DNA from 2 places in the Devosia sp. Leaf64 genome. Region 2 is predicted to be linked to the other one. Evidence: riboswitches for the same ligand, from Rfam matches in the RefSeq annotation. Region 2 holds a riboswitch; the other holds the start of a gene.
The links. A riboswitch is a leader RNA that binds a small molecule or an ion and turns the genes downstream of it on or off. The one in region 2 is predicted to bind thiamine pyrophosphate.
Positions count from the first base shown of each region.

Region 1 (15,309 bases), on a different contig from region 2:
CATCAGCGGCGATCACAACATCGAACTCGTCCGACAAGGCGCTGCCGAGCGTCAGCATGTGTTCGCCAAGGCCCGATGGATGGTGGCTATCGGTCGCCAAAACCAGGACGGGTCTCATGAGCCAACCGCCATATCGGTGGAGACATTCATGCGGCGATAGTGGGCCAGCGCCTGCCCGACGACCTGATCCATATTGTAGTAGCGATAAGTGCCCAGGCGACCGACGAAACTGACCTCAGGATGTGCATCGGCGAGATCGGCATATTGCTTATAGAGCGCTGCGTTTTCCGGTCGCGGGATGGGATAGTAGGGGTCGCCATCGGCCTGGGGCAATTCGTAGCTGATCGAGGTCTGGCGATGCACCTGCCCCGTCAGGTGCTTGTATTCGGTGATGCGTGTATAGGGCACGGCCTCGTCTGGATAATTGACAACGGCCACCGGTTGGAAACGGCGCTGATCCAGGGTTTCGTGGCGGAAGGCGAGGCTGCGATAGGGCAGGGCGCCGAAACGGTGACCGAAATATTCGTCGATCGGGCCCGTGTAGATCGTGCGGGGCGCCAGATTTTCTGCGCGGATATCGGCATAATCAACACCAAGCGCGAGATCGATATTGTCGTGGTCGAGCATGTTTTCGAACATGGCCGTATAGCCATGAAGCGGCATCGCCTGGAACGTATCGAGGAAGTAGCGGTCGTCCTCATTGCAGCGCGTGGGGATACGTGAGGTGACAGCCTTGTCCAATTGGCTAGGGTCCAGACCCCATTGCTTGCGCGTATAGCCTTCGAAGAATGTGCGGTAGAGTTCGGCGCCAACCTGATTGATCACGACATCCTTCGACGTCCGCAGTTCGGCAATCGGCTCGGCGCGGCTGCGGAGGAATTCTTCGGCTTCAGCGTCAGTGCTGAGATCGAGGCTATAGAGCGCGTTGAGCGTCGTGCGGTTGATCGGGATAGGCACGCGCTTGTCCCCAACCGCTGCAAGCACGCGGTGCTCGTAAGGCCGCCAGGCGGTGAAGCGGGAGAGATAGGTGACAATGGCGTCGCTATTGGTGTGGAAGATATGCGGGCCGTATTGATGCACCAGAATGCCGGCAGCATCGTGCTTATCATAAGCATTGCCGGCAACATGGTTGCGCCGATCGCAAAGGAGAACGCGCTGATCGCTGTCGGCCGCCAGTCGTTCAGAGAGGACCGATCCGGCAAAGCCAGCGCCGACAATCACCACATCATAGGCCGAGCGGCGTTTGGAGCTGCGCATAACCGGCAAGCGGATGACGGGGCGATCGCCACAAATGGCTTCGTCAACGAGACGCGACATCTGTTCGAAGGTTTTGTCCCAGGACATGGCGGCGAGTTTTTCGTCGACGGCCGGCTGCCAGTCACCAGGTTTGAGAGCCAGTGCGGCCTCGCAGGCGGCGATGAATTCTGCTGGTGTCCGAGCGATATTGACGGCATCGAGCGCGCCATAGGCGGCGACGACGTCAGCAATAGGTGTCGAAACGACGGGGATGCCGGCGGCCAGATATTCCGGCGTCTTGGTCGGGCTGATGAAACGCGTGGCCTCGTTGATAGCGAAGGGCATGAGTGCCACGTCCCAACCGGCGAGATAGGCCGGGAGGTCGGCATAATTGCGTTGACCAAGGAAATAGAGATTTGGCACGCGGGGCAGATCGTCGGGACCGATCTTGGCGAGCGGCCCCACCATGATGAGCGACCAATCGGGTCGAGCGCGGGCGACCTTCTCAAGCAGTTCCAGATCGATCCGCTCGTCGATCACGCCATAAAAGCCGAGGCGCGGGCCGGGGAGGGCGTTGAGATCGCCGGCAGGCGCCATGCCTTTGCGGGCCTGGGCGAAGTGAGCGACGTCGACGCTTGATGGAAAGACATGGATATTGTCATGCTGCCCGCGCTTAGCAGCAAAGAGGCTTTCGCCGCCCGTGAAGACCACGTCCGCGCGGTCGATCAGTTCGGCTTCGAGGGTTTTGAGCTGCGGTGGGGCGAAACGGAAATTGGCCAGTTCGTCCATGCAATCATAGACGATGGCCGCCGCGTCGACGTGTTTGGCAAAGCCGAACATCATCGGGCTATAGAACCAGAGGACGGGCTTTGAGACGCCATGGAGGCGGAGCAAGGTGTCGAGCAAGCCTCTAAGTGCTGTCTCGCGCTGCGCTTCATCCCACCAATGGGGGATGCGCGGGCGGACGGCAATCACGTCGGTGCCGGCGAAAGGGTGATATTCGAGATAGGGCAGGTGGTGGTCGGTCGGGATATATTCCTCGAAGAAATAGACCTGCCGCTCACCGACAAACCTCTGCATCAAATGCTGCGGACGCTGCAGCACGAAATCCCAGCGCAGGTGCGAAAAGCAAATAAGGGGCGCGGCACGGCCTGCAGGCAGGGCGTCGAAATGGTCAGGCTTAAGCTGCTGGTTCAAACGACGCTCCTTGGCGGTCGGCTGTTGGGGATTTTTTGGCAATGGCCTCAGCGATCAGGCTCTCGAAGCGGGCGGCCGTGTGGGGCCAGGCCCAGCGTGCGAGGACGGCTTCGCGGGGGCTGAACCGCTCGGGATGATCAATCGCGGCAATGATGGCCTGCTCGAAGCTATCGGCCGGCGCGGCAATGCCGGTTTCCGGCAAGATATATTGAAGGCCGCAGGCGAGGTCGGCATTGGCCACGACGGGGAGGCCCGCGAGCATGTATTCGGTGATGATGGCAGGAGCGCCATCCTCGACACCACACACGACGCCGACACGCGCCGCGTTCATCAGCCGGTTGACCTCGGAGTAGGGCACGCCCGGTGGGTCGATGAAATCGACGGTGATGTCGAGGTCATGCGCGCGCTGGCGAAGCGCTGCCGCATCCTCGCCATAGCCCATGACGCAGAGCGCGGTGAGCCGGCGCGGCGCGCGGGCCATCGCATCAAACAGTACGTCGTGGCGCTTATAGGCCTGCGCCGCGGCAACATAGATGATGTCGTATTGTTTCGGGTCGCCGGTCGGGAAGAACGTTTCGGGGGAGGCGAATTCGGGGCCGATCGGCATGATCGCGGTGATCATATCGGGATGACGTTCACGGACGAGATCGGATTGCCACTCGGCACCTGTCAGCACAATGTCGAAATGGCGGCTGATCTCGGGTGGTACGCGCAGGGCAGGGGCGTCGATCGAATTGTAGATGATGATGCTGTCGCGGCACGCGTCGAGCATCGCTTCGCTGACCCCTAGACCCCATATGCAGAGAATGCGCGGTGCGCCATGCATGCGGATGAAATCGAGCATGGTCTCGGAATGGAAGGGCGCAGTGTCGTGACGGAGGGGAAAGATCCGGCGCGCGAGGTGCGGGCTGTCCTCGTGGAAGGAGCCGTGTCCGATGCTGTGGTGCCAGATTTCGGCGAATTCGACGAGACCGCTGCGAATGGCAGTTAGCGGTAGGCGCTCAAGGTAACTGCCTACGACGGAGGGAGCGGGTTCGCTAACCAAAAGCTTCCTCGGCGCGGCGTCAAAAGGCTTTTCACCAGGCCGATGACTGTTTTCGACGCGGTCGCTGATCACCACAATGGACGTGCGCAAGCCCTCGCTGAACAAATTATGCTCCGCCGTTCCCGCCACGAGTGGCGTGGGTCAAAACTATGAAAAGATTTGGCTTTTATGGCCAAGCAGCCACTAAGGTTGCCTGCATGAACCGCGCCTTTCGCGTTAAGTTCCGTCACATGTCACGCGTTGCATAGAAGATCAGAGACGGGAGCGGACCCGGACACCCCTACAAGAGCCCAGCGCGAGCCCTCGCTAGGTCACTGGAAATTCGTCGCACTCTCCGGGACGAGTACATTACTGCCGACCCTGTCGGGCGCAGGATTTGAGGTGATGTTTCACGCATTTCGATTGGCCGCACCGGGACCAACGCTCTGCGTTTCGTCGTTCCTGGCGACGGTGCAGGCAGGTAATGTTGCCATAGCCAATTATTAGGATGGGTTTTCGTGTCTCACGCAACACCATGAAACCTCGGCCCAATCCAACCAGCGCAGATATATGGACGGTCAACTAACCACTAGGGTTTGCTCAGGATATTTCCGAACACGGACCAATCCGTACGGTTCGTTAGGTACTCCAGCCCCAGAACACCAAGCCAACTATTCCCAAACGGGTCCAGCGCAGGAGACCATGCCGCTATGGATGCGATGTGCGGCACGACAGCCAGGATGCCGCCGCCAACACCTGATTTTGCCGGCAGGCCAACCCGAAAAGCGAAGTCTCCGGACCCGTTGTACATACCACATGTCATCATTATGGAGAGGATGCGCCGGGCGCGTCGGGATGCTTGCAAACCTCGGTCCGATCGTTCGTCTGGACCCTCCTGCATAAGAAACCGCCCCGCTTTAGCGAGCCCAATGCAATCGAGGGAAATAGCGCATTGATGCACATAGGCGTTCATAACGTCATCGACCGCATGGCGCAGATTGTCGTGGTGCTTGGCCATGAACAGCAATGATCGGTTGAGATCACCCCTAGCCTGATCGCTTTCCAGTACGTCCGCGTCGACAGTGACGATTTCGTCGTCCATTTGCTGTTTGACGAAGTTCATCACCGAGCCATTCGCATCTTCCCCTTTTGCATCGAGAAGCGAGTCGATCACGACGAGCGCGCCAGCATTGATGAAAGGGTTTCGAGGCACTCCTTTGAAGCGCTCGAGATCAATAATGGAATTGAACGCGTCTCCAGATGGCTCTCGGCCGACTCTCTTCCAGAGCTTGTCACCGTGTCTTTGCAGCGCCACTTCAAGCGCGAATACTTTGGAAATAGACTGGATCGGAAATGCATTGGCTGCATCGCCGGCCTTTACAAGATCGCCTTTGCGGGTAAACACAGACAAACCAAATTTCGCAAAGTCCGCTTTGCGGGGCGCCGGTTTGTGGTGCTCGTCTGCCACCTTTTTTGCGTCTATATAGATCCGTTCAGCATGGTCCTTTACGTCCTTAACCGTCTCATCAAGAATTGTTTGCAACTCGAATACGCTGTGCTGACGGTCTTTCACTCAGAGTCTCCCCATTTTCTGGTCAACGTGCGGCAAAGATTTGAGTGACAAGAATTGGAAGAATAAATGTCGACGCTTTTTGCGTGCTCCAACGCGTTCTAAGCATAAGACCCAATCAAAAACCCGCGCCGTAGCGCGGGTTTTTCTGCGTTGTAGCGTTGAGTGTTAGTCGTTCCAGAGCTCGAGCTGCTGGGCGGCGGTGGGTTCGATCGCAAGGGACAGACGATTGGCTTCCCACGTAAATTGGTCGATTGGAACGATCACGTCGCCGTCAACGTAACCAGCGGCCTCTTCGAAATCGACAACCAGAGCTGTCGCGGTGGTCGCATCGGTACCGAGGACGGCTTCGACTTCACCGATTTTGATCCCTGCTGCGTCGTAGAGATCCCAGTCTTCGATCTGATCGACCGTGCTATTGAATGCAGCTACCTGCGCAGTGTCTTCCAGCTCGACCCACTGGGTCGGTGCTTGCGCCAATGCCGGTGCTGCAACGAGCAGAGCGACGGCAGGAACCAAGGCGAAATTTGCTTTTTTCATTCAGAAACTCCGTTTGCTACCGGAGAGGAACGCCCCAGGCATCGCATATGGTTGCCGGGCAAAATGTCGCGATTCCCGACCGCTAGTGTACCTGCCGCCGCTCGTGGGCCGTTGGCAGGTACGATGGTTGATCGCGACTCAGTCTCATCCGACTATGGTCGACAGGGCGTCAGCACGGCCGCGGGCCATAGCCGATGATCATTAGCCGTTAGGGCTCCTGCCGCTACGCACCGCGCCATCGCGTGATCTCCCTTTCCAGGAACGCGTAAAGCTCCGTCGAGCGACCGAAAGGCGCCGGTCAGTGCTAAAGAATGGAGCGACTTTTCCAGCAGTGCTCTACCCTACGGCAGCCGTAGACGGGCCCGCAGGGTCGCTTGTTCGTCTGTTGCAAACACGGCGCGCTCGAGGAGTTGCGGGACTACCAGATCGATAAAGCTCTGCAGGTCAGCAGGCATAATTGGGGCCATGACGTTGAAGCCGTCGGCCGCTTCATTGTCGAACCACAACTGCATCGTCGTCGCAATGTCCGAGCCGGTGCCGACTGCGAGCAGGTGCCCCCGTCCACTTGCCATGCGCATCAACAATTGGCGCAGGGTCATGCTGTCGCGGCGGGCGATGTTGGCCAACACAGCGACACGGCTCTGGCTCGATTGGCTTGTTGCAGCATGAGCGCGAACGGTGTCGGGCAAGGGTGCGTCGAGATCCGCCTGGGAAAGATCGGTGCCAAGGAATTCGGAAAGCTTGGCGAGGACGTGTTCGATAACCATGAAGCTGTTCATCTGCTCAAGGCGGTCTTCAGCCTCACCGAAAGTGGGAGCGGCGATGGGCACAAGGCCGGGATAGATAAGAAGGCTTTCGGGGGCTCGGCCATGCTGGACGGCACGCGCCTTCATGTCACGATAGAAGGCCTGCGCATCGCCAAGGTCGGACTGTACGGTGAAAACCATGTCGGCATAGCGGGCGGCAAAGTCTCGCCCGGCTTCGGAGGCGCCAGCCTGTGCAAGGATGGGGCGACCCTGCGGGGAGCGCGGCACATTAAGCGGACCACGGCTGCGGACAAAGGGACCTTTATGATCGATAGGCTGCACCTTGGCGAGATCGAGGTAGCGGCCCGATTGTTTTTCGGCAATTCGCGCGTCGGCCTGCCAGGAATCCCACAGGGCAATGACAGCCTGGGTGACATCGGCGGCGCGAGCATAGCGCTCGGCGTGATCGGGCATGGCATCGAGCCCGAAATTATAGGCTTCGAGCGGGTTGGAGGAGGTGACGATGTTCCAGCCCGCGCGTCCTTTGCTGATGTGATCGAGGGAGGCAAAGCGCCGGGCGAGATGGAATGGGTGGTCGAAGCTGGTCGAGGCGGTGCCGATGAGGCCGATGCGGCTGGTCACTGACGCAAGTGACGAGAGGATAATCAGCGGGTCCATGGCATCGCAGAGATGCCGGTCCGCACTGTGCTGGAGCGCCAGCACATCGCCCAGAAACAAGGCGTCGAAGCCACCGTCTTCGGCGCGCCGGGCAATGTCGATCCAATAGTTGAGATCCGTCGAGGCCAGGGCATTGCTTTCGGGCATGCGCCAGCCGGCCTCATGACTACCGATGCCGAAGATGACGGCATTGAGGCCCATGCGCCGGCCTCTGCTCATGGTGCAGCGTCGAGATAATCGTTGGCGTAATAGGCGGTGAAATCGGGCTTGGCAGTTACCGGAGCGCCATTGCCATCCTTGAGAATGCCGGCATCGAAGAGAAATGTGCCAATAGCCTCCATTTTGGCAGGGTCGATGGTGCCGATCGCGCCATTTTCGCCCCGGATATAGTGCCCATCGATCAAGGCCTCCAGCGAGGCCCGGACAAAGTCCCGGTGGAGCAACACATCGGCATTGGCTGCGACGAGAATGTCAGTAGCCTCATCGGGATGGGCGACGGCATAGTCATAGCCGCGCTGGCTGGCCGTGATGAACGCTTTGGCGGTGTCCGCGTTGCGGGCAAGGTAGGCATTGCTGGTGCCAATGAAATTGGTGTGCTGGTCGGGCACGCCGAAGTCGGCGTAGCGGAAGGCACGCTGGGCAGGGCCGTCGCGCTCGGCTTTAATGCCTTCCCAGGTGTAGACTTCGAGGGTGAAATCGACGGCACCATTGGCAAGCGCTTCATAGGCGGAGGTGCCAAGGGTGACGGTCTCGAACTCGCCCTTACCGCCATCATGACGGATGATCGTGTCGATCAGGGCGCTCTCCCATGCGCTGCCGAAGCCGCCATAGATTTTGCCATCGAGATCTCTGGGAGACCGGATGTCCTGCCGGTCGGCATTGAAGACGAGGCGGCCGGTTTCGGTCTGGACCAGGGCATAGGTTGCCACCAGATCGGCCCCGGCGGTGCGCTGCGTGAAAAGGCCGATAGAGCCCAGAATACCGAAATCGGCGACCTGATTGGCGACCAGCGTACCAGCAGATGTATCGGTATAGGGCAGGATCTCGACGGCGAGCCCAGCCTCCTCGTAAAAGCCCTTGGCCTTGGCAACATAAAGGCCGATGTGATTGGTATTGGGCGTCCAGTCGAGCGCAATGGAGACGGGTGTGCCCTGGGCAAGGGCCGGGGTTGCGACTAGACTGACGGCGAGGCCGAGCGCTATCATCAAACGGGAAATGGGCATGAATTAGTCCTCCGGATTGAGCAGGGTCTGCAAAATTCGAGCTTCGAGGGCCGCAAGCTCGGGTGACCCGACGCTGTGGCGTGGGTGATCAAGGGGCACTTGAAAATGGTGGGCGACGCAGGCCGGGCGGGCCGACAGCACATAGATGCGGTCCGAGAGCAGCATGGCCTCGCGCACATCATGGGTGATCAGCAGCACAGTCCAGCGATGTCGGGTCCACATGTCGGCGAGCCAGCGCTGCATCTGGGCGCGGGTGAGGGCATCTAGAGCGCCGAAGGGCTCATCGAGCAGCAGCATTGGGCGTTGCTGGACGACTGTGCGCAGCAAGGCGGCGCGTTGGCGCATGCCGCCGGATAGCTGGGCGGGATAATGGTTTTCGAACCCGGCAAGGCCGAATTCTTCAAAGAGCGGGATAACCCTGGAACGGGCGGCCTGGCGGCCGAGACCCTGGACTTCAAGACCAAGCGTGGCGTTATCAATGATGCGGCGCCAGGGCATGAGCGCATCGCCTTGCGGCATGAAGGCGAAGCGATGTTGAGCTGGCGTGAGTGGCTGGTCATCGAGCAGCATCTGGCCGCCATCGGGTGCGATGGCGCCGGTCAGCAATTGCAGGATGGTGGATTTGCCGGCACCGGAAGGGCCGAGGATCGAGACGAATTCACCCGGCTGAACGCTGAGGTTGATATCCGCGAGGACGTGAGTGTGCCCGAAGCTCTTACGCAGGTTTTTGAGGTCTAGACGGGCGGAACTCATGGACGGGCCTCCGACAGCCGGGCCCAGGGCATGGCGGCGCGCTGCAAGAGCACGGTGGCGCCAAAAAGCAGCAGCGTGAGCGTGGCGCTGACAAAGACCGCAGCAAGGACGAGATCGGGGCGGAAATTGTTCTTGGCATTGAGGATATAGATGCCGAGGCCCCGGGCTGCGCCGGCATATTCGGCAAAGATGGCGCCCACCACGGCATAGGTGATGGAAATGCGCAGGCCTGCAAAGAAATAAGGCAGTGCCGAGGGCAGGCGGGCCATAACGAAAATGCGCCAGTGGGACGCACCCATTGAGGCGAGCAGGGCTGAGATATTGCGGTCGGTGGCTTCATAGCCCTGGGTTAGGGCGACAAGCATGGGGAAGAAGGTCACGAGCGCGACCAGCACGATTTTGGGTGTGAGACCAAAGCCGAACCACAGCACAATCAGTGGCGCGATGGCGACCAGCGGCAGGGTCTGCGTGATGATGAATACGGGAAACAGCGCCCGGCGCAGCTGCCGAAAAAAGTCGATCAGGATTGAAAAGAGAAAGGCGACGATGAGGGAGGACGCAAAGCCGAATGTGGTGGCCTGAAGCGTTGCGATCGTATGGCCGGTGAGGGCTTCGCGCTGCTCGTAACCCTGGACGATGATGCGCGAGGGCGCTGGCAGCGCAGTAGGCGAAATGCCCGAAAGTTGCACATAGGTCTCCCAGGTCAGGATCAGCGTGGAGACTGAGGCAATGGCCGGGCCGGCATGGCGGATAAAGCGCGCGAATTGTCGCGACGGGGCTATAATAGACATGAATGGCCCTTGGGTTCAGCGCGCGCTGGGGCTGTTGGCTGAAACCGTCAGATCTATGGTGACATGGCCTTGCGGCGGACCGAAGCGGCAGAAGGCCTGCTCGATGGTGGCAAAGAGCGCGCCGGTATCGCCACTGAGCTTGGTGGCGAAATGCTTGGACTTCTCGAAGGTGCCTGACTGCTTGAGGAAGTCGATGCAGCCATAGATTTCGTCCATATGGTTGCCTTGGCCCAGAACGTAAAGCGAGAGCTGGACCACAGAGAACACGCCGATGTGGGGGGCATTTTGTACCGCAGTCAGCGCCGCGGCCTGCCGTTCGGCCAAGGGCGCGGCGGTGTCGTCGAATTGGGTCGAATTGCAGATGGGATCGTCGGGCTCGCCAGGGCAGCCGCGCGAAATGGTGGCCGAGAGCACGCCATGTTTGCCGGTCCGGGCGGTGGCGCTGAAGAGATCGCGCATGGCCGGGAACAGCACTTCGGGCGGACCGACGAGCAGAGTGGAAATATCGTCGGTTTCAATGCGCAACTGGTCGCGATAGGGATCGAGCGCGCCCAAAGCACTGATGATGACGCCGACGAAATCGTCGGTCATTGGGTATAGGGATATCTGTGCGCCCGAAAACATGGCCCGCCTCGCTCCGCTGGTATTACCCAGATCAGCTATAGGGTCCGAAGGCTTCCCGCCCTCATCTCAGCCCCGACCTACGGAGCACCCCTGTGGATATGGGCACCATATGCGCTGCTGGTCGCAGAACGCAAGCCTTCTTACGTCAGAGGTAAGGTGAAGAGGCCGGCGAACTGATGTCGGCTGCCTGGTGCGGGTCCCGGTGAACGGAGCCGCAGAAACGGGTGATATTCATCAGGGCGCTGTCGCGCTGATCCTGATGGCTCTACCCGCTGTCCGCATCAACGCAAAAAGGTTTTCACCGAGTAGAGGGGGCAAGCTAGAGGAGGCTGAGAGCCAGTCAGTCGGATGCTCACGGTGCCCCGCTGCGCCAAGCGGCATTTCTGGGCCGTGAGTTCGACCGTTTGCAATCTTTAGGAATGTTAGCCCTACAACGACGCTCATGCGGCGAGCCTGTCTCGATGAAAAAATTGTCTCGTGCGACCTCTCATTCTTGGGGGAAGCCGCTTGGTGGCGGAGTAGGGCAATCGGGGAAATGTCCGATAACGCCCGTTGCCACAGATGCAGTGGCACGTTGCGACCCCGTTTCGGCCATTCCCACTGGATTTGGTTTTGCGTTGACCGGACATGCGAGTGATGACGCCGCGTGCTAAGTCAGAGCAATGGCTATACGCAGGATCATGATTATCGGCGGCCCTGGATCAGGCAAGACCTGGCTCGCTCGACGTCTTGGTCGTCGTTATGAACTACCCGTCCATGCCGTTGATGAGGAGGTGTGGGATCCGCTTGGAAACCTGCGAGCTCCAGACGATATCGATGCACGCGTGCGCCGGCTGACGGCCCAAGAAAGGTGGATCATCGAGGGTGGCAATAGCAGGACCTATATAGATCGGGTTCAACGCGCCGACGCTATTATTCGAATGGTGCCACCGGTGTGGCTCCGGCTATCTCGCGTGCTTCGTCGGGATGGCATTCGGATCCAACTTCTCCGCTGGACGCTTCGATATGATGAGGTATTTGGACCAAAAGATAGGCTGGCGCTCGAGAGCGGGCAGGGTAGCGCAACGTGCATAGAGATTGGTTCGAATACCGAATTGCTTCGACTGCTTCGCGGTGGAATCGAGGAGTTCTGAACCGTCGCGGAGTTGGCGATCAACCCCATTTGCCACTGTCTCGATTTCAGCAGACCGACTGTTTGGAGGACATCGGATTGGCAGTCTGAACGACCGGGCGCGTTGCGGACTGTCCCTACGAACTCCAAGGGTGATTTTGATCGTGCTTTGACGTTGCAAAAGGCTGTCGCAACTTCGAGGGCGGCCGGCTCAGGCTATGGAAACCTAATGGGTAGACATTCGTTCTGATCGCGATCGATCGGGATGCGATCGCTGTTCTGCAGCCAAGCCTTAGACGCTGCCGATAAAGGATGAATGGATGGTTCGGCGAGACGGTGGCGCCCCGCTTCTACCAGGCGTCAATTGTTATCGGGTCGAGACCGCTACGCGAGCTTCTGTCATCATCGATGCGGATGACTATTTCCGCGTTGCGCGAGCAGCGATGCTGAAGGCGAAAAAGCGCATCGTGTTGATCGGTTGGGACTTTGATGCCCGCATCCGGTTGGGCGCTCCCACGAACGATGGTGCGCCTGAAAAAGTCGGCGACTTCATCTATTGGCTCGTTCAGCAGAACCCTGAACTTGAAGTCTTTCTGCTGCGTTGGGATCTAGGTGCCCTCAAGATGCTGGCTCGCGGCTCCACCATTTTCACCGTCTTCAAATGGATGAGCCATAGACGTATTCACACCAAGCTCGATGGAGCCCATCCGCCAGCGGCATCGCACCACCAAAAGATCGTCGTGATCGACGAGGCGCTGGCCTTTTGTGGCGGCATCGACATGACCGAGGACCGCTGGGACACACGCGACCATATACACGAAGACCCACGCCGCGTGCGTCCGAATGGCAAGCCGCACAAACCCTGGCATGACGCCACAACGGCATTGGAAGGGCCGATTGCACGCACACTCGCCGACATCGCACGCGATCGATGGATCACGGCCGGAGGAAGGCCAATGCCAGAACTGGGCAAGCAGCAATCGCCTTGGCCTGACGCTCTCGATGCGCAATTCGTTGATGTGCCCATCGCAGTCTCTCGTTCTGCGCCTGAGATCGACGGCCGGCCGTCAGTTCTCGAGATCGAGCACCTGTATCTCGATCAGATTGCCAGGGCAAAACGCTACATCTATGCCGAAAGCCAATATTTCGCGTCGCGGCGGGTGGCTGAAGCAATGGCGAAGCGCCTCCAGGAGGCCGATGGACCCGAAATCGTCGTCATCAACCCCGATAGCGCGCAAGGTTGGCTGGAGCCCCTGGCGATGGACACCGCCCGTGCTCGCCTTTATCAGGCGCTGAACCGGCTGGACACGCATGGGCGCTTTCGGATTTACACGCCGGTCACCAGTGGCGGCGAGCCAATCTACGTCCACGCTAAAATCCTTATCATCGATGACGAGGTCGTACGCATCGGCTCGTCAAATCTGAACAATCGCTCCATGCGCCTCGACACCGAATGCGACGTCACTATCGATGCGACGTTTGCTCAGAATGAAGCTGTCAGTGAAACGGTCAGGGCCATTCGCAATAGCTTACTCGGAGAGCATCTTGCCGTTTCGCCCGACATCCTCGAGCGGGAAGTGAACGCGCGAGGACTGATCGGTGCCATCGAAGGCCTGCGTAACAATGGCAAATCTCTGGTCCCATACGCTCCTGAGGATTTAAGCGCCGTCGAGGCATGGCTCGCGGACCACGAGGTTTTGGATCCAGAGGGTCCCGAAGAGATTTTCGAAGCTTTCACGAAGCGCGGGCTTTTCCGTCGCTTGCGTAAGCCGAAGATCAATCTGGGGCGACCCTGACCTGCGAACTAGATTTTCACGTGTATAGCGCGCCAAATGGTGCGTAGCCCAAACTATGACGGCCACATGTTAGCACTGCAGCCTAAAAAATATGCATATATTATTTCAGCGGTAATTTTAATCAGTTTCCACTTGCGCGCATGAATTTGTCTTGGTTGTTTGTGTCCAGCAAACACGGAGAAGACCCATGCTCACGCCTCGCCTTCTGGCGACCGCTACTCTCTTCAGTTCTCTGATTTTCGCCGTGCCTGCATTGGCGCAAACCGACGTCAAGCTGACTTTGGATTGGCGGTTCGAAGGGCCAGCAGCAGGGTTTCTGCTGGCGCAGGACAAGGGGTATTTTGCCGACGAGGGACTTAATGTCACCATCGATACCGGCAATGGCTCAGTTGAGGCCATTCCGCGCGTCGCCACCGGCGCTTACCAGTTTGGCTTCGGCGACATCAATTCGCTGATCAAGTTTCTCGACGAGGACAACACCCAGCCGGGCAAGGCCATCATGATGGTCTATGACAAGCCGGTGTTCTCGGTCATCGGTCGCAAATCTCTGGGGATCACCGACGATCCGAAATCGCTCGAAGGCAAGAAGCTCGGCGCACCGCCGCCCGATGGCGCCTTTGCGCAATGGCCAGCCTTCGTCGAAGCGGCGGGGATCGACACTTCGGGCATTACCATCGAGTCGATCGGCTTTCCGGTGCGCGAGCCGATGCTGGCTTCGGGGGATGTCGATGGCGTTTTTGGCTTTGCTTTCTCGGTGATCCTTAACCTCAAGGCCAATGGCGTTCCGGACGACGATATCGCCACTATCCTCTTTGCGGACCACGGCCTGAACCTTTACGGCAACGCCGTCATGGTGAACGAGACCTTTGCCGAGGAGAATCCGGAGGCCGTGAAGGGGTTTGTTCGGGCGCTCGCCAAGGGTTTTGCCGATGCCGTGGCTGATCCGGCAGCAGGCGCCGCTGCCGTATTGGCGCGCAATGAGACGCTCAATATCGACACCGAAACCGCGCGCCTGACCATGGCGAACGAGATGAACATCAAGACGCCCTATGTGGTCGAGAACGGTTTTGGCGGGATTGATGAGGTGCGCCTGGCCGCATCCATCGACACGCTGAAGATCTCGATGGGCCTCAAGGGCAATGTCACTGCCGCTGATGTGTTCGACGCACAATATCTGCCGCCGGCTGCAGAGCGCATGCTGCCGTAACTCTTTGGTGGCGATCTTCCCAGGCGAAAGGGCGCCTGGGTCATCTGCCCGGACCGTTCTTTCGAGCGAACGGGGACGGTCCGGGCAGACCTCTTTTTCTTCTGGAGCACCGGCATGGCTTCACCGCTTGTTTCCATCGAAAACGTCGACATGCGCTATGGCGGGCCGGACGGCACGCTGGCGGTCAGCGGGCTTAACCTCAAAATCAATCGCGGCGAATTTGTCGCCGTGGTCGGGCCCTCGGGTTGCGGCAAATCTACGCTGATGAAGCTGACGACGGGGCTGCATATTCCCCAGAACGGGGCGGTAATCGTCGCCAATAGTCAGGTGACCAAGCCTGTTTCGATCGTCGGCATGGCCTTTCAAAACCCGACCATGCTGCCTTGGCGGACGACGCTAGAAAACATTCTGCTGCCGCTCGAGATAGTCGAGAGACACCGGCGTCGGTTGCGCAGCCATAAAGCCGAATATGTGGCCAAGGCAGAGAAACTGCTGGAAACGGTGGGGCTGAAGGGCTTTGGCGACAAATTCCCCTGGCAGCTTTCGGGCGGCATGCAGCAGCGGGCCAATCTGTGCCGCGCGCTGATCCATGAACCGGAATTGCTGATGCTCGATGAGCCGTTCGGTGCGCTCGATGCCTTTACGCGCGAAGAACTCTGGTGCGTGATCCGGGACCTCCATGCGAGCCAGGATGTCACTATCGTGCTCGTGACTCATGATCTGCGCGAGAGTGTGTTCCTGGCCGATAAGGTCGTCGTCATGTCGGCGCGGCCGGGCAGGGTGATTGCCGAGCACGAGGTGCCGTTCGAGCGG
Region 1 covers NZ_LMLO01000022.1:102,204-117,512, reverse strand. Annotated here, with positions in the region: partial or broken gene ASE94_RS17570 (glycosyltransferase) at 1-58, opposite strand, end outside; gene glf (UDP-galactopyranose mutase) at 115-2,316, opposite strand; gene ASE94_RS17560 (glycosyltransferase family 4 protein) at 2,417-3,583, opposite strand; gene glsA (glutaminase A) at 4,047-5,030, opposite strand; gene ASE94_RS17550 (PRC-barrel domain-containing protein) at 5,196-5,567, opposite strand; gene ASE94_RS17545 (LLM class flavin-dependent oxidoreductase) at 5,909-7,210, opposite strand; gene ASE94_RS17540 (ABC transporter substrate-binding protein) at 7,207-8,214, opposite strand; gene ASE94_RS17535 (ABC transporter ATP-binding protein) at 8,218-8,967, opposite strand; gene ASE94_RS17530 (ABC transporter permease) at 8,964-9,758, opposite strand; gene ASE94_RS17525 (YkoF family thiamine/hydroxymethylpyrimidine-binding protein) at 9,774-10,382, opposite strand; TPP riboswitch at 10,373-10,484, opposite strand; gene ASE94_RS17515 (phospholipase D-like domain-containing protein) at 11,814-13,289, shown strand; gene ASE94_RS17510 (ABC transporter substrate-binding protein) at 13,477-14,496, shown strand; gene ASE94_RS17505 (ABC transporter ATP-binding protein) at 14,611-15,309, shown strand, end outside.
Region 1: another riboswitch for thiamine pyrophosphate. It lies ahead of ASE94_RS17525 (YkoF family thiamine/hydroxymethylpyrimidine-binding protein); the one in region 2 lies ahead of thiB (thiamine ABC transporter substrate binding subunit).

Region 2 (15,309 bases):
AGGACACACCGGCAGGCGAGCAGCAGGAATGGGCTGATTTCGCCGACCACAAGCTTGGCGGCGATGACATTGCCGCCCCAGAAAAGCGGCGCCAGAACCAGCAAAAGATAGGGCTGATCGAGAATTCTGGCGGTTATGCCGCGATTTTCGATGGTCTGCGGCTTTGTCATCGGCGCTTGGGTGATGTAAGGACAGTCGGACTTATCAGTTATTCGGCTGCATTCAAACCCGACACCGGGCGCAGCCGAAAGGACGAATGTCCGCCACTTGGGTAAGGGTGCAGCCTTTCTGGCCGGCCCGATTTCTGTCGTGCCGGGCCTTGGCACGCCTTAAGTTAAGGAAGACTGGACTATGGCGAATGTGGTTGTCGTCGGCTCTCAATGGGGTGACGAGGGCAAGGGCAAGATCGTGGATTGGCTCTCGGAACGCGCTGATGTCGTCGTGCGCTTCCATGGTGGTCACAATGCCGGCCATACCCTTGTGATCGATGGCGTGAGCTACAAGCTCGCGCTGCTGCCCTCGGGCCTTGTCCAGGGCAAGCTCTCGGTCATCGGCAATGGCGTCGTCGTCGATCCCCACCATTTCGTCCAGGAAATGGCCAAGCTGCGCGGGCAGGGGGTCGAAATTACCCCGCAGATCCTGCGTATTGCCGATAATGCGCCGCTCATCCTGTCGCTCCATCGCGAGCTCGACGGTATTCGCGAAGACGCCAATTCCGGCCTCAAGATCGGCACCACACGCCGTGGCATCGGCCCAGCGTACGAAGATAAGGTCGGCCGTCGCGCCATCCGCCTTATCGACCTCAGCGAACCCGATACGCTCATGCCCAAGATCGAGCGTCTCTTGTCGCACCATAATGCGCTCCGCCGCGGCATGGGTCTTGCCGAGATCGACGCACAGACGATCTATGACGAGCTGACGTCCATCGCCGGCGAAATCCTGCCCTTTATGGATCAGGTCTGGCGCGTGCTCGACGACAAGCGCCGCGAAGGCGCGCGGATCCTTTTCGAAGGTGCGCAGGGTGCGCTCCTCGATAATGATCACGGCACCTATCCGTTCGTGACCTCGTCCAACACCGTTGCCGGTCAGGCCGCCGCCGGTTCGGGCCTCGGGCCAACGGCGATCGGCTATGTCCTGGGGATCACCAAGGCCTATACGACGCGCGTCGGCGAAGGCCCGTTCCCCTGCGAACTCGATGATGAAATCGGCCGCCATCTCGCTACGGTTGGCAAGGAAGTCGGCGTCAATACCGGTCGTCCGCGCCGCTGCGGCTGGTTCGATGCGGTCCTCGTGCGCCAGACGGTTAAAACCTCGGGTATTACCGGGATCGCTTTGACCAAGCTCGACGTTCTCGATGGTCTGAAAGAGATCAAGGTCTGCGTCGGCTATGAGCTTGATGGATCACGCATTGATTATTTGCCCGCCTCAATGGGGGCACAAGCCCGCGTTAAGCCTATTTATGAGACGCTTGAGGGCTGGTCCGAAACGACTGCCGGCGCGCGTTCCTGGGCCGAGTTGCCGGCCCAGGCCGTGAAATATGTTCGCTATATCGAAGAGCTGATCGGGGCCCCGGTCGCATTGTTGTCCACTAGTCCGGAACGCGCAGATACCATCTTGGTAGTTGACCCGTTCCAAGACTGATAAAACTTGCTAAAAGACGTCGCTGCAATTGTGAGTACCCAGTAGCCAATGGCGGACTATAAGGAGCTGTTGCGCCGAGCAATCTCGGCGCTGCCGGAGAACAATGGAGCTGCGCGCCGCGCAGTTTACGAAAAGGCACGCGCCGCCCTTGTCGGGCAGTTGCGGTCTATCCAGCCTCCTTTGCCGGCTCGCGAAATCACCCAGCACCGCCTGCAGCTTGAAGACTGCATCCGTCAGGTCGAGCAGGAAGCGAGCGAAGCCGTCATCAGCCTTGGGCGCGACGCCATGATTGCGCCCAAACCGGCAGCGGCGGCCCCTCAGCCCGCGCCACAACCTGCCGAGCCCGAGTCAGTCGCGGTCATCAGCCCGCGCCCAACTGCACCCGAAGCGCGCCCCGCACAAAGCTTCGTGCCGCCGCAAGCCGTCGAGCGCCCAGCGCCGCAGCCGGTTTTCGTTCAAGCAGAGCCCGAACCTGAACCAGAGCCGGAATATGTTCCGGAGCCTCAGCCGGAACCGATTGTTGAGGCGGTCGACGAACCTGCCGATGACGATACGCTCACGCAGAGCCCGATGGATGAGACCCTCTCGATAGAGGAAATCATCAGCCAGGCTGCCGATGCAGGTGGCGCCAAGGTCCAGTCCTCGACGCTGCCGTTTGAGTTGCGCCCTGTCGAACGTCCGGGCGTCGCAAAATTAGATGAGCCCGATTTTGTGCCGCCGCCCGCGGTTGCGCCGGTTCCGCTCAAGCGCCCCGATTTCACGCCGCGCCGCGACGCTGCGGCCATTGGTGCCGCTGCTGCTGTCGGATTTGGTGGCACCGCATCTGCCGTTGCCCGCGTCGAGCCCTCGCTCGGCGGCAGCGCCGCTTTAGCGCGCCAGCCGGTCATCGAACCCGAGATCACCGTTGTCGAGCCGCCGGTCGAAACTGCGCTGTCGAGCGTGCGCGAAGTCGAGATCGATGACGGCGCCAAGGAAGCCGAAGGCGCCATCGAACGTGCCATCGAGACGCTCGATCGCGAGGCGCGCGGCGAAGTATCGGAAACGACGGCGAGTGAAGAGACTCCAGCTCTCGCCGATGCGGGCCTTACCGAAGACAATGCGGATCCGAGTGCCTTTGACACGGCTGGCAGCCAGCGCCGTCAGGGTGCAGGTCTGACCATTTTCCTCATCGTCTTTGCCTTGCTGCTCGCGGGTGCCGGTGGCGCCGGTTTCTGGGCATGGCGCGAGGGTTATGTCGACCTCGACCAGATGTTCGGCCGCGCCGCAGCGCCTGTCACTCAGACGGCGGATACGCCCATCGCAACGACGCCGACGCTCGATGCGCCGAGCGTCAACGAGACGACGACCGGCCCCGGCAATACGGCAACGACCCCAACGATCGAACCGACGACGTCGATCGACGGCACCGAAGATCGCCTGGAGCCGACACCCGAAGCGGTTACGCCCAATGGCACTGAAACCGCCTTGCCCTCGCTCAATGGCGGTGAGGTCAAGACCGAAGAGCGCCTCTCGGGCGCTGATACCAGCATCGCCGCAACCAACGATCCCGCGAATAGCGTCGATCCGGCCGTGCTTGCTGGCAGCCAGTCGCTGCTGCTCGAAGCTTCTTCCGATGGCCGTACCGGCGCCGTGCCCTTCTCGGGTACGGTCGATTGGGCCAAGGGCGAAGATGAACTCGGCCAGCCGACCCTCGTTGGCAAGGCGAGTATCCCGGCACGTGCGCTCAATGTCTCGGTTACGATCCGCCGGAATACCGATCCCAGCCTGCCGGCCAGCCACTTGATGGAAGTCAATTTCGATGTCAGCGACACCTTTGTCGGCGGCTCGATTTCGAGCCTTCCGGGCGTGCTCCTCAAGAACGAAGAACTTGTGCCCGGTACGCCGCTGGTCGGCGCCTCGGCGCGCATTGTCGGCAATAGCTTCCTCTTTGCCCTAAGTTCATCGCCAGATGACGAGACGGCCAATGTCAACCTTCTCGAAAACCGCCGCTGGCTCGATCTGGCGATCGTCTACGGGACGGGCCGCAACGCCATCCTGACGCTGGAAAAAGATAGCGAGGCGGACTCGCTCTTCAAGGAAGTGTTCGCCGCCTGGGCGCAGTAATGAAAAGGCCGCTGGATGAAACCAGCGACCTTTTTCTTTAGGCCTCGCGAAGAGTGCCATTCTCCAGCCGATAACGCCGCTGCGCCAGCGCAGTGACGTCATCCTCGTGGTGGCTGACGAGAATGGTATGCCAGTCCTCACTTTCTGTCAGTTCTCCGACCAATGCCCGAATGCCGTGCCGCGTGTCGTCGTCGAGCGCGGAAAACGGCTCGTCGAGGAGAAGAACCGGCCGGTCGCGTAGCAGCGTTCGCGCCAGCGCGATACGTTGCTTCTGGCCGCCGGAGAGGGTGGCTGCCGTCTGCTTGCCAATGCTCTCAAGCCCCATCCGCTTCAGCACGGCATCCACGCGGTCGCGCGTTTCCGTCTTGCCGACATGGCGCGGCAAGCCGAGGGCGACATTCTCACGCGCCGAAAGATGTTCGAAGAGATTGTCGGATTGCAGCAGCAGCGAGATGGGGCGCGTCTCCGGCGAGAGCGGCAGAAGATTTTGCCCGTCGAGATGGAGGCTTCCGCTCTTCGGTTTCAAGAAACCAGCCAGAAGATCGAACAGCGTCGACTTGCCCGAGCCGCTGGCGCCCGAGATTGCGGTCACCGCGCCCGCTTTAGCCGCAAAGCTGAAATCATAGGTCTGCGTCTCCGCGCCATAGGCGAAGGCGAGGTAGTCAGCGCGAAGCATGGGCTAGTCTTTCGAAAAGGCGGGGTAGAGCCATGAAGGCGACAATGGTGCCGACGAGGAGGATTGCCGCGATAGCTGCCGCATCATTGTTGCGATAGGCGCCGAGCGCGCGGAACATCATCAGCGGCAGGGTCTGGAAATCCTGCGTACCGAACAGCGCGATGACGCCGAGATCGCCGAGCGAGAAGCAGAATGCCAGGGCCAGCATCAGGCCGATATCCTTGCCCAGCAGCGGATATTCCACCAGCCGGAACTGCTGCCAGCCGGACAGGCCCAGCGACCGGATGAACTTTCCGCGTGACCGCGCGACCGCATCGAGCGGCGGGCCGAGCGTCGCAACGGCGAAGGGCAGGGCAAGAAGGCTGTTGGCGATGATGACGACGACGGGCGCGGCTTGTGCTGGCGCCACGCCGAGATTGCGCACGATCAGGAAAAAGCCGAGCGAGAGCACGACGGCCGGCACCGCGAGGTAAGCAAAACTCGGCGTGCCCAACAGCGTTCGCGCAGCGCGCGATCCGCTGGCAGCGCGGCCCAATGTCAGCGCCAGAGCCAGAACCAGCGTCAGGGCCGCGGAGGCGCTGCCGATGACGAGACTCGTGCCCAGCGCCCACCAGAATGTCGCCTGGGCGAACACGCGGAGGAGGCCTGAGCCGAGCCCGTCGATCAGCACGGAGACAAGCGGCAGGGCGAAGCCGACGGTGGCGAGAACCAATACCAGTCCCTGCAGGACGCGTGCGCCAAAACCATCGCCCCATGTGGGCGGCAGCGAGCGGCCATGGACGCTGACGACGGGCGTCGTGCTCGATGCAAGGAGGATGACGAGCGCGCAAACGCCGATCTGGGTCAGGGCCAGCCGCACAGCGCCGATAAGGTCGAAATCGAGCCGTACGGCCGAATAGATGGCCACCTCAAGGGTCTGGTTTGCCGGACCGCCTCCGAGCAGCAGCACGATCGGGAAGCTGGTAAAGGCGAGGAGAAAGATGATGGCGCCGAGGCCTGGCAGGCTGGTGCGCATGGCGGGCCAATCTATCAGCCGAAACCGCTGCGTCGCTGATAGGGCAAGTGATTGCCCGACCTTGAGCTTGCTTTGCGGAATGGCATCGAGCCGCGCAAGGAGAATGCGCGCGGCAAAGGCGCCGTCGAGGATGACATGGGCGAGGAGAATGCCGGAAAGCCCAAAGGCCGGATTGCCGATCGAAAAACCGAATAGCGTTTCGCTCGCCTGGTTGATCCAGCCATTGCGGCCCCAGATGGAGAGGAGCCCAAAAGCGACGACCATGCCGGGCGTGACAATGGCGGCGGCAAAGAGCCCGACCACCAGATCGCGCCCCGGAAAGCGCAGGCGATTGAGCGCCCAGGCGAGGGCCATGCCGAATGAGAGCGACAGGATGGTGGTGAGGCCCGCCTGGATGGCGGTCATCCGCAGAAGGTGGGAAATATCGACGCGCGAGGAGCCGCTGGCGTCGGTGGCGGCGGAGAAGATGGCCCAGAGCACGGCGGCGATGAGGCCGGCAATGGCGAGGGCGAGGGCTGAAGAGATGGCGATGCGGGTGGGGCGGTGTGGGAGGGTCAGCATGAGTGGCCACACGCACTGAAAGGCACCCTCTCCCTTGCGGGGAGGGTTGAGGACGGGGAAGTGAGCCACGATAGCGTCGTGGCTGCCGGCACCCCCTCCCAACCTCCCCCGTCAAGGGGGAGGTGCCATATCAAGTTTGTGCAGAGCATTGATTATTGCACCGCTGCCAGCATCTCGTCGATCCACTCGGACGAATGCGCCAGGATATCCTCGTCGCTCAACCGCAAGGTCTTTTCAGGCTGAGGCAAGCTGGCAAAGGCCGGGTTCAGATCAGCCCCAAGATCGACCACCGGGAACATCCAATTGGTCGTCGGGATGATCTTCTGGCCCTGGGGCGAAGCGAACCATTCGAGGAACTGCTTGGCAAGATCCTGGTGCTTGGAAGATTTCAAAATCCCGGCCACTTCGATCTGCGGATAATGCCCTTCTTCGAACAGCGCCGCTTTGATCGTGTCGTCGTTCTCTTCGATGATGTGGTAGGCGGGCGAGGTCGTATAGGAGAGCGCCATGTCGGCCTCGCCATCGAGGAAGAGTGAATAGCTCTCGCTCCATTCGCGCGTGACGGTCAGAATATGGGGCTTGAGACCGGCCCAAATTTCCGGCGCGCGGTCGCCATAGGCGGCCTTGATCCAGAGGACCAGCCCAAGGCCCGGCGTTGCCGAACGCGGGTCCTGGATGGCGATCTTGAAATCGTCTGGCATGGCGATGAGCTCTTCAAAGCTCTTGGGCGGCGTCGCGGTCCGGTCGGTGTCATACATGAAGGCGAAGTGCGAATAATCGAATGGCACGAATTGCGCATCCGCCCAGGCTTCCGGCAGATCGAGCTTGTCGAGCGTCAGGCCATGATCGGCAAAGAGCCCGGTGGCGCGGGCTTCGCCGGCAATGGCGGTATCGAGCCCGACGATGAGATCAGCTTCGGTCGTGGCGCCTTCGAGCTGCACGCGGCGGAGCGTACCAATGGACGAATCCGCGGCGACCCAATTGAGCTTGCAGCCGCAGACGGGTTCGAAGGCTGCGGAAAGCTGCGGGCCGGGACCCCATTCGGCCGCAAAGCCGTCATAGGTATAAATGGTGAGCGTGGGTACATCCTGCGCATGGGCAGAAACGGCAGACAATCCAAAAAGGACCGCAAGCGCGAGGCAAGTGGATTTGACCATTTGGTCATCCCTTCAACGGTTGCGGCCATGGGAGAAGGGATAAGTCAATGGAGAGGACGCGAAGAGACGCCCTTGCCATCTCGAACTTCCTCCGCCAGCATGACCTGGTTCAGGTTCTATGGGTAACTCTCAGCTCCGGACATGATCCGGAACACCCCAGCGAGACGGCTCGGACCATATTGAGAGAAATGTGACAGTGCAAGTGACTTCAGGAAGCGGCGCAGGCGCAGTGCCGCTGGTCTTTCAACGGCCCATGGCCATTGTCGGCGGCGGTGCCGTCGATAGCGCGCTTTTACAGGATCTGGCCGCGCGCGGCATTGCGCTGGTTGGTGCCGATGGCGGCGGCGACGCGATTGGCGCGGCTGGCCTGACGCCCGATGCGATCATCGGCGATCTCGATTCCCTTTCGGATCGGGCCGGGTGGGAGCAGCGCACGCGCGTCATCCATATCCCCGAGCAGATCACCACCGATTTCCAAAAGGCGCTCTATTCGACCAGTGCCCCGGTGACCCTTGCCCTTGGGATGACCGGCAAGCGCCTCGACCATACGCTCGCCGCGCTTAGTGCCGTTCTGCAATATGCACCCACGCGAAAGCTGTTGCTGGTCGATGAAACCGATGTCGCGCTCGCCGTGACTGGCTGCATTGCCTTCGACGCGGCGCCGAAAGAGCGGGTGTCGATCCACCCGCTGGTGCCGATCCAGTTCCGGCGCTCGACTGGGCTCTATTATCCCATGGATGGCCTCACGCTTGAGCCCGGCGGGCTGATCGGCACATCGAATGAAGGCACGGGCGGAGACGTGGTGGTCGAGCCCGAGGACGACACGCCCTGGCTCCTTATTCTCGGCAAAGAACGCCTTTGGGACCTGATCGAAGAGGCGCGCAAAAGTGCATAGACGCAGCGTGCTTGCGGGTCTCGCGGCCACTCCGCTTCTGACAGGCAGGGGATTTGCCATGAGCAGTTTTACGCAAGCGATCGCGGCCTCGCTGCCGCCCGGCATGGAACTACCAGAAGCCTTCGTCACCACGATCGACTGGCTCGACGCCAACAATTTCGTGCGCGATGGCGGCATGGCCTTTGTCAAATCGGCCGATGCCCAACTCACCAGCGAAACCGGCTTCAAGCCGGTCGATCCCGGCCATGTCGAGGCTTGGCTTGGTACGGATGACAAAGCCTATGCCGAGCGCCTAGCGCCCATCATCCCGACCGGCGGCGAGGGCTCCTACGCCGCGCTGTGGCGCCGTGACGATGGCGGTCTCTCTATCGTCCATATGGGCTCGGGCTCCGGCTCGGTGTTGATGGCAACGCTGACCGAGAATCCCGTCGATATGCTGCGGCTTATGGCGATCGGCTATGGCGAACTGTGTTGGCTGGAATATTTTGGGATTACGCCGGAAGAAGAGCATGCCAATCTCGTGGCGACCGTCGGCGCTGAAAACGTGCCACCCTATAGCCCGCCCGCTCAGTTTCGGCAGTTCGTCAGCAAGACGTTCGACGTGACCATCCCGCGAACGGCCTCGGAAATTCTTGGGCCTCTCGAAAATGCCCCACCAGAGGATCCGTTCACGCTCTGGCTGGCGTCCGTTCCTCAAAACTAAAAAGGCGGGCACTTGGCCCGCCTTCATCATCTCATGATGTCGTCGATCAGTGCGGACGAGCCGCTTCCTTGACCGCTTCCTGCACCTTTTCAAAGGCACGGACTTCAATCTGGCGGATGCGTTCGCGGCTGACGTCATATTGCTGCGCCAGCTCTTCGAGCGTCGAAGGATTGTCCTGCAGGCGACGGGCCTGGAAGATGGCGCGTTCGCGTTCGTTGAGCACGTCCATAGCCTGGGTAAGAAGGCCCATGCGCTCACTGAATTCCTGCGTTTCGCCGAGGCTCGTTTCTTGGTCGGGCGTATCGTCGACCAGCCAATCCTGCCATTCCGACGAGCCTTCGTCCGCACGCATGGGCGAGTTGAGCGAGGCATCACCCGAAAGGCGAGCGTTCATCGACACGACATCGGCTTCGGTCACCTTGAGCGTCGTCGCGATCTGCTTGATCTGGTCGGGGTGGAGGCTACCCTCTTCCAGAGCCGCGATCTGGCCCTTCACCTTTCGCAGGTTGAAGAACAACCGTTTCTGCGCGGCCGTCGTGCCGATTTTGACGAGGCTCCACGAGCGCAGGACATATTCCTGGATCGCGGCGCGGATCCACCACATGGCATAGGTCGCGAGGCGGAAACCCTTTTCAGGTTCGAAGCGCTTGACCGCATGCATAAGGCCCACATTGCCTTCCGAAATGACTTCGGAGATCGGCAGGCCATAACCGCGATAGCCCATAGCAATCTTGGCGACCAGACGCAGATGGCTGGTGATCAGCTTCTGCGCCGCGCCGGGATCGGCATGTTCCTTGTAGCGCTTGGCAAGCATGTATTCTTCATCGGGTTCCAGCATCGGAAACCGGCGTATTTCCTGAAGGTAACGGCTAAGTCCGCCCTCGGACGAGAGGACAGGCAAATTCGTTTGGGCCATTGTGCACCCCCTTTCTTGATTCCCCCGCATGGCGCGGGCGGAAAATCTCCTCTTGTCCTTGCGGCACAAGACGAGACGCATCGCCATATATAGGCGGCAGTTTGGCGAATTTAAGAGGCAAAAGACGTCCGAACGTTACAATTCGGATAAGGTTCCTGCCAGCATTCGAACTGCCTGGTAGGTATACGCCTCAGGTCCCCAGGCAGTTCGATCACCCTTGGGTGAGTGACCAGTGCTGTGCCTATCGGGCGAATGCCTTGTCGAATGGCGCCAGTGCGTCTTCTAGTGCCTGCAGATCATCGGGCAAATCGGCCTCAAAGGTCATTTCTTCGCCGGTGACGGGATGCTCGAAACCGAGTTCCGCGGCGTGGAGTGCCTGCCGGCCCAAAGCCCGGACGGCGTCGGCCAATTCTTCGGGCAGGCGATTGAGCTTTGTCGCGAAGCCGGACGCGTAAACCTGATCGGCGACCAGTGGATGGCCGATATGGGCCATGTGGACGCGGATCTGATGCGTGCGGCCGGTCTCAAGCTGGCACTGGATGCGCGTGATATCCCAGCGCTCGTCGCCGTAACGCGCTTCGACAGCATAATGGGTGATTGCCTCGCGGCCGTCCTTGCGTACGGCCTGTTTCAAGCGATTGCCGGGGTCGCGGCCAAGGGGCGCATCGACCGTACCGAGCGCGCTTTGCGTCGTGCCCCAGGCAAAGGCGATATAGGCCCGATGAAGAGGCCCGGTGCGACCGTGATCAGCAAACTGGGCTGAAAGGTGCTTATGCGCCCGATCGGTCTTGGCCGCGACCATGACGCCTGACGTGTCGCGGTCGAGCCGATGAACGATCCCTGGCCGTTTGACGCCACCGATGCCTTTGAGGCTTTCGCCGCAATGGTAGATCAGCGCATTGACCAAGGTGCCATTGGGCGAGCCGGGGGCGGGGTGAACCACCATGCCGACTGGCTTGTTGATCACGATCAGCTCGTCATCCTCGTAAAGGATATCGAGCGGGATGTTTTCCGCCACCGGTTCAGGATCTTCCGGGGGTGGGGCAAGAAGGACGATTGTCTCGCCCGCCTTCAGCCGGTATTTGGGTTCGCTGACGGTCTTGCCGTCGATCGTGACAGCGCCTTCAAGGATCAGGTCCTTGATCCGGCTACGGCTCAGGACATCGTGTTCCTTGGCGAGAACGGCATCGAGCCGTCCGCCGGCCACTGTTTCATCGACGACAAGCTCGATCGGCTCGCCCTCGAATTCGGAAATGGTTTCGTCTGCCATGAGTGATCCTGACAAGTCCGGCAATACGCCCTTTCCTGACGAGAGGGAGCTCACGCCGGAGGCTAATGCCGCTATTGGAAAAGCACGCCGCTCGGCGGGTTTCGCCATGGGCATCATGTTGCTCGGCTTTATGGCGGTTGGCTTTGCGATTGTCTATCGCGTCATGCGCGATGCGCCGCCGCCAACGATCGCCGAAACCGTCAGCGTCCCGGCTGGCGCCGAAGTGCTCTCGGCACTCAGCGTTGATGGTACGATCCAAGTGACCTATCAGGCCGGCGGCGCGGTGATGCTCTCAGTCTTTGACGCGAGCACCGGTGAACTGCGGCAGACGACGGCGATTTCGGCGGAGTAGGAATTAGGGGCTTTGCCCTTAGCGCCCCTGAATTTCCCGCAGAGCCTGCAGGCGGTCCGACACCGACCCGCGACGTGGACCCTCGCTTGGCGGGGGCGCGAGCGTGCCCATGGATTCACCATCGTCGGCAAAGCGCTGGACGCGGTCAAAGAGGCTTTCTTCGACCTCGTCCTGCAGCGGCGCGTCGTTGTCGACCGCATAGACGAGCTTGCTGACGCTGGCGGCGATATCGTTGAGCCGCTCGCGCAGATGCGCTTCTTCGAGCCGCTCGGTGTCCCAATCGGCCAGAATGGAAGATTCCACATTGGCGACCTTCTTGCGCAGCTTTTCGACTTCGTCTTCGAGGTTGAGCTTGTCGGCCAGAAGTTGTTCGGCGCGGCCATTGCTTTGTGCAACCGCCTCGCTGCTTTCGGCGAGCAGGGCATTGAGGCGGTTTTCGGCGCTGGCAATCCGCGCCTCTGCTGCCGTCAAAGCCTCGGCGCTTTCTTCCTGATCGGCGTCGCGGCGGGCGAGGGCATTGCGCATGGCGGCAATCGCGGCGGTCGATTCCGTCGAGCGGCGATCGGAATTCTCGAGGCGCTCGATGAGGCTGCGCGCCTGATCTTCAAGGAACGCCGCACGCTTGCGCTCGACGGCTAGCGCCGTCATCAGACGCTCCATGTCCTCTTCATAATCGCCGAGAAGACCGATTTCCTGCGCCATGGTCGAGGCTGGGAGGCCACCACGCAGATTGCTGCGCAGACTTTCGATTTCGCCCTGCCGTGATTCAGCATCGCGTTCGCGCATGCGCAGCCGCTGGGCGAGATCGGTGCCTTCTTTTTCCAGCTCGAGGATGCGCGCCCGCAGTTCTTCCTGCCGCGTTTCGAGTTCGGTGACGACGGAGAGGTGCTTGTCGCGTTCGGCTTTGAGTGCGCCGAGATCGGTGCGCTTCTGATTGACGTCGCTCAACTGCTCGGCAAGGCGCTTGCGCAGAGCCTCGACATTCATTTCGAGCCGTCGGGTCGAGAGCGCAAATTCGGCGCGCAACTGGTCCTTGTCGGCGCGGAATTCGGACAGGGTGATTGGGGTCGCCGCTTCAATGCGGCGCTTGGTGAGGCGCACGGCGCGTTTCCACACCGCGGGCATGATGATGAGCGCGATCAGCCCCGCAGCTAAGAGGCCCAGCGCAAAGTACATTATATTTTCGATAAGCATCGCGCATACTCCGGCTGCACCGGCAGACCCAACGGATTAATAAGCCGGACCGGTCTGGCCTGACCATCTTTGCCGAAGATTAACCCTAACGGCTTTGGGGCTCACCGTCACGAAAAAGCCGGGGAAAGTGCCCCGGCTTGCCTACACGTTTTATCGCTCGAACCGATCAGAAGGGGTTCCAGGTGGGCTCGTTGGTGAAGTTGAGATAGCCGACATTGATCCCGAGACGCGCGCCGACGCCGGAGCGGATCGGCACCACGACGACATTGCCGCGCTTGGTCACTGTCATGCCGAAGCCACCGAGCACATAGGCCGAGCCATCGACACCGGGATAGCGGCCGAGGATTTCCTGAATAGCGTTGAGATTATAGACCAGCATCATGACCTTGGAGCCATCGCCGCCAACGTCGAAGCCGATGCTCGGGCCCTGCCAATAGATTGAATATTCTCCCGCATTGCGGGTGAAGAGTTTACCCTCGCCATACTTGGCGCCGATGAACAGGGCGCCGCCGGCTTCCTCGCCAAGAATATAGCCATTGGGCAAGCCGAACTGGCTCACGGCCTTTTCAACGACAGAGGCAAGGCCCTGGGAGGCGGAACCGAAAAACTGGTGTCCGCTCTCGACCAGTTCCTGGCCGGAATAGGTATCGCTCAATGAGCCCTGCGCGACAGCGGGGGCGGCCGCAGGCATGGCGAGCGCCAGAATGAGGGCGCCAATCTTGGCGAGGCGTTTGAACATGGTCTGCTCCCTTGGCGGCTCAGCGTGGTTACGAAGACATTAAGGTCTTTGCGGCAAATTTGCCGTCGACGTCGTGCCGTTCCTGAGCCAGATCATGAAGCAAACCTCTAAACAAATCTTAACCATGTTTGCCGTGCTTCTGCCGCTTTTCGGGCCGGTTTCGGCCCAGTTCAGCCCGGCAGTCGCCCAATCGGTCGTGAGCTACATCACCACCGACCCCCTGACCGGCATCGCCATAGGCGGCATGGACCCGGTGTCCTATTTCACCGATCCGGCACCGCTGCCCGGCAAGCCCGAGTTCGAATTCTCCTGGAAAGGCGCGCCCTGGCACTTTGCCAACGAGGCCAATATGGAGGTTTTCAAAAAACATCCGGAAATTTATGCGCCTCAATATGGCGGCCATGGGGCCATGAGCATGGCGCGCGGCTTTGTGTCGGATTCCGATCCGCGGATGTACACCGTTTTCAAGGAACGGCTTTTTCTCTTTTATTCCGCCTCCAACCGCGAGGCATTTCTCCTCGCACCCGATGCTGCGGCGCGCAACGGCGCCAAGAACTGGCCCACTTTATCCAAAACACTGTCGACGCAGTAGTGCTCGGCAACGCTCCCCACTATCCTTCCGCAACACTGATTCCCCTCTGCCTTGGGCGAGGGCGTATGGAGACCGACGATGACCGATATCATTGAGCTCAAGGCAACAGACCTCGCTGCCATGCTCTGCTCGCGGGTTTGCCATGACCTCATCAATCCCATCGGCGCCATCGGCAATGGCCTCGAAGTCCTGGCCGATCCCAACCAGGCCGATATGTCGGAGGGCGCCCGCGACCTGATCGCCAGCGCGGCCAAGCAGAGCCGCGCCAAGCTCGAATTTGCCCGTCTCGCCTATGGAGCGTCCTCGACCGCCGGCACCGATATCGACACACGCGAATGCGAGCGCGTTGCGCGTATCCTCTTTGACATCGAAAAGGCCGATCTCGAATGGGATGTGCCACTGATCCTTCTGCCCAAGCACAAGGCCAAGCTCTTCATGAACATGCTGCTGATCGCAGCGGGTTCGGTGCCGCGCGGCGGCCAGGTCAGCGCGCGTATTTCGGGTCCTGCGGGCGAAGAAAAGTTTGAATTCAGCTCCAAGAGCGATCCGGAAAAGCGCCAGAAGACGCTGGTCCCCTCAGGCTCTGCCGGCCTTTTGTCGGGCATGCCCGATGAAGGCTCGGTCGATGCGCGCGGTATCCAGCCGTTCTACACCGGTCTTCTCGCCCGCATGACCGATATGGAGCTCGATATCGGTATCGAGCAGGACGTTTTCTTCTTTACCGCTCTGCCCAAGTCCAAGGACGCCGTGGAGGCATCGGCCGCTGAAGAAACGAAGGCGGAAGACGTGAAGGTCGAAGAGACCAAGTCCGAAGACCTCAAGGCCGACTAACCGGCGCATCTGTCTGGCGCATGTCGCTTTTTGGGGATCAGTCCCCATTTTCGAGCGGTATGCGCTAACCTTTCTCGAACCAGTTGCGCTGCATACTCCGGGTTGCCCTTGCTGCCCGGAGTTTTTAGATGCCAACCTGCCTGATCATTGACGACTCCAGCGTCGTCCGGAAGGTCGCGCGGCGCATTCTCGAAGATTTGCACTATGAGGTCGAAGAGGCCGAAGACGGGCAGGAAGCCTTCGAAAAGTGCAAGGTCAACATGCCTGACACGATACTCCTCGATTGGCAGATGCCGATCATGAGCGGGCTCGAATTTCTAAAGCATTTGCGAGCCTATATCGGTGGCGAGAAGCCCCATATCGTCTATTGCACAGTCGAGAACGACATCGGCGCCATCGCCATGGCCCGCAAGGCCGGGGCCAACGACTATATGATGAAGCCTTTCGACCGCGCGATCCTGGCCGCCAAATTCGATCCCGCCATCGTCGCGGCCTGATCGTCAGGCCGTCAGCGCTGACATCGCCTCATCGGCGCGTCCGAGGAGATAGGCTTTTTCGCGCTCGTTCCGCGTGAGCTCCGCTGCGCGGCGGAAATCGAGATTGGCTTCTGTGTGCCGCCCGAGCTTGCTCAGGAGATCACCACGGACGCCATAGAGCAGGTGGT
Region 2 covers NZ_LMLO01000012.1:478,127-493,435, reverse strand. Annotated here, with positions in the region: gene ASE94_RS07840 (DMT family transporter) at 1-170, opposite strand, end outside; gene ASE94_RS07835 (adenylosuccinate synthase) at 352-1,641, shown strand; gene ASE94_RS07830 (hypothetical protein) at 1,690-3,744, shown strand; gene ASE94_RS07825 (ATP-binding cassette domain-containing protein) at 3,782-4,420, opposite strand; gene ASE94_RS07820 (hypothetical protein) at 4,407-5,996, opposite strand; gene thiB (thiamine ABC transporter substrate binding subunit) at 6,149-7,153, opposite strand; TPP riboswitch at 7,221-7,322, opposite strand; gene ASE94_RS07810 (thiamine diphosphokinase) at 7,356-8,048, shown strand; gene ASE94_RS07805 (hypothetical protein) at 8,107-8,751, shown strand; gene rpoH (RNA polymerase sigma factor RpoH) at 8,798-9,667, opposite strand; gene ASE94_RS07795 (RluA family pseudouridine synthase) at 9,909-10,937, opposite strand; gene ASE94_RS07790 (DUF6476 family protein) at 10,936-11,289, shown strand; gene ASE94_RS07785 (hypothetical protein) at 11,308-12,483, opposite strand; gene ASE94_RS07780 (DUF1134 domain-containing protein) at 12,650-13,174, opposite strand; gene ASE94_RS07775 (YHS domain-containing (seleno)protein) at 13,317-13,814, shown strand; gene ASE94_RS07770 (histidine phosphotransferase family protein) at 13,893-14,645, shown strand; gene ASE94_RS07765 (response regulator) at 14,774-15,142, shown strand; gene ASE94_RS07760 (RNA polymerase sigma factor) at 15,146-15,309, opposite strand, start outside.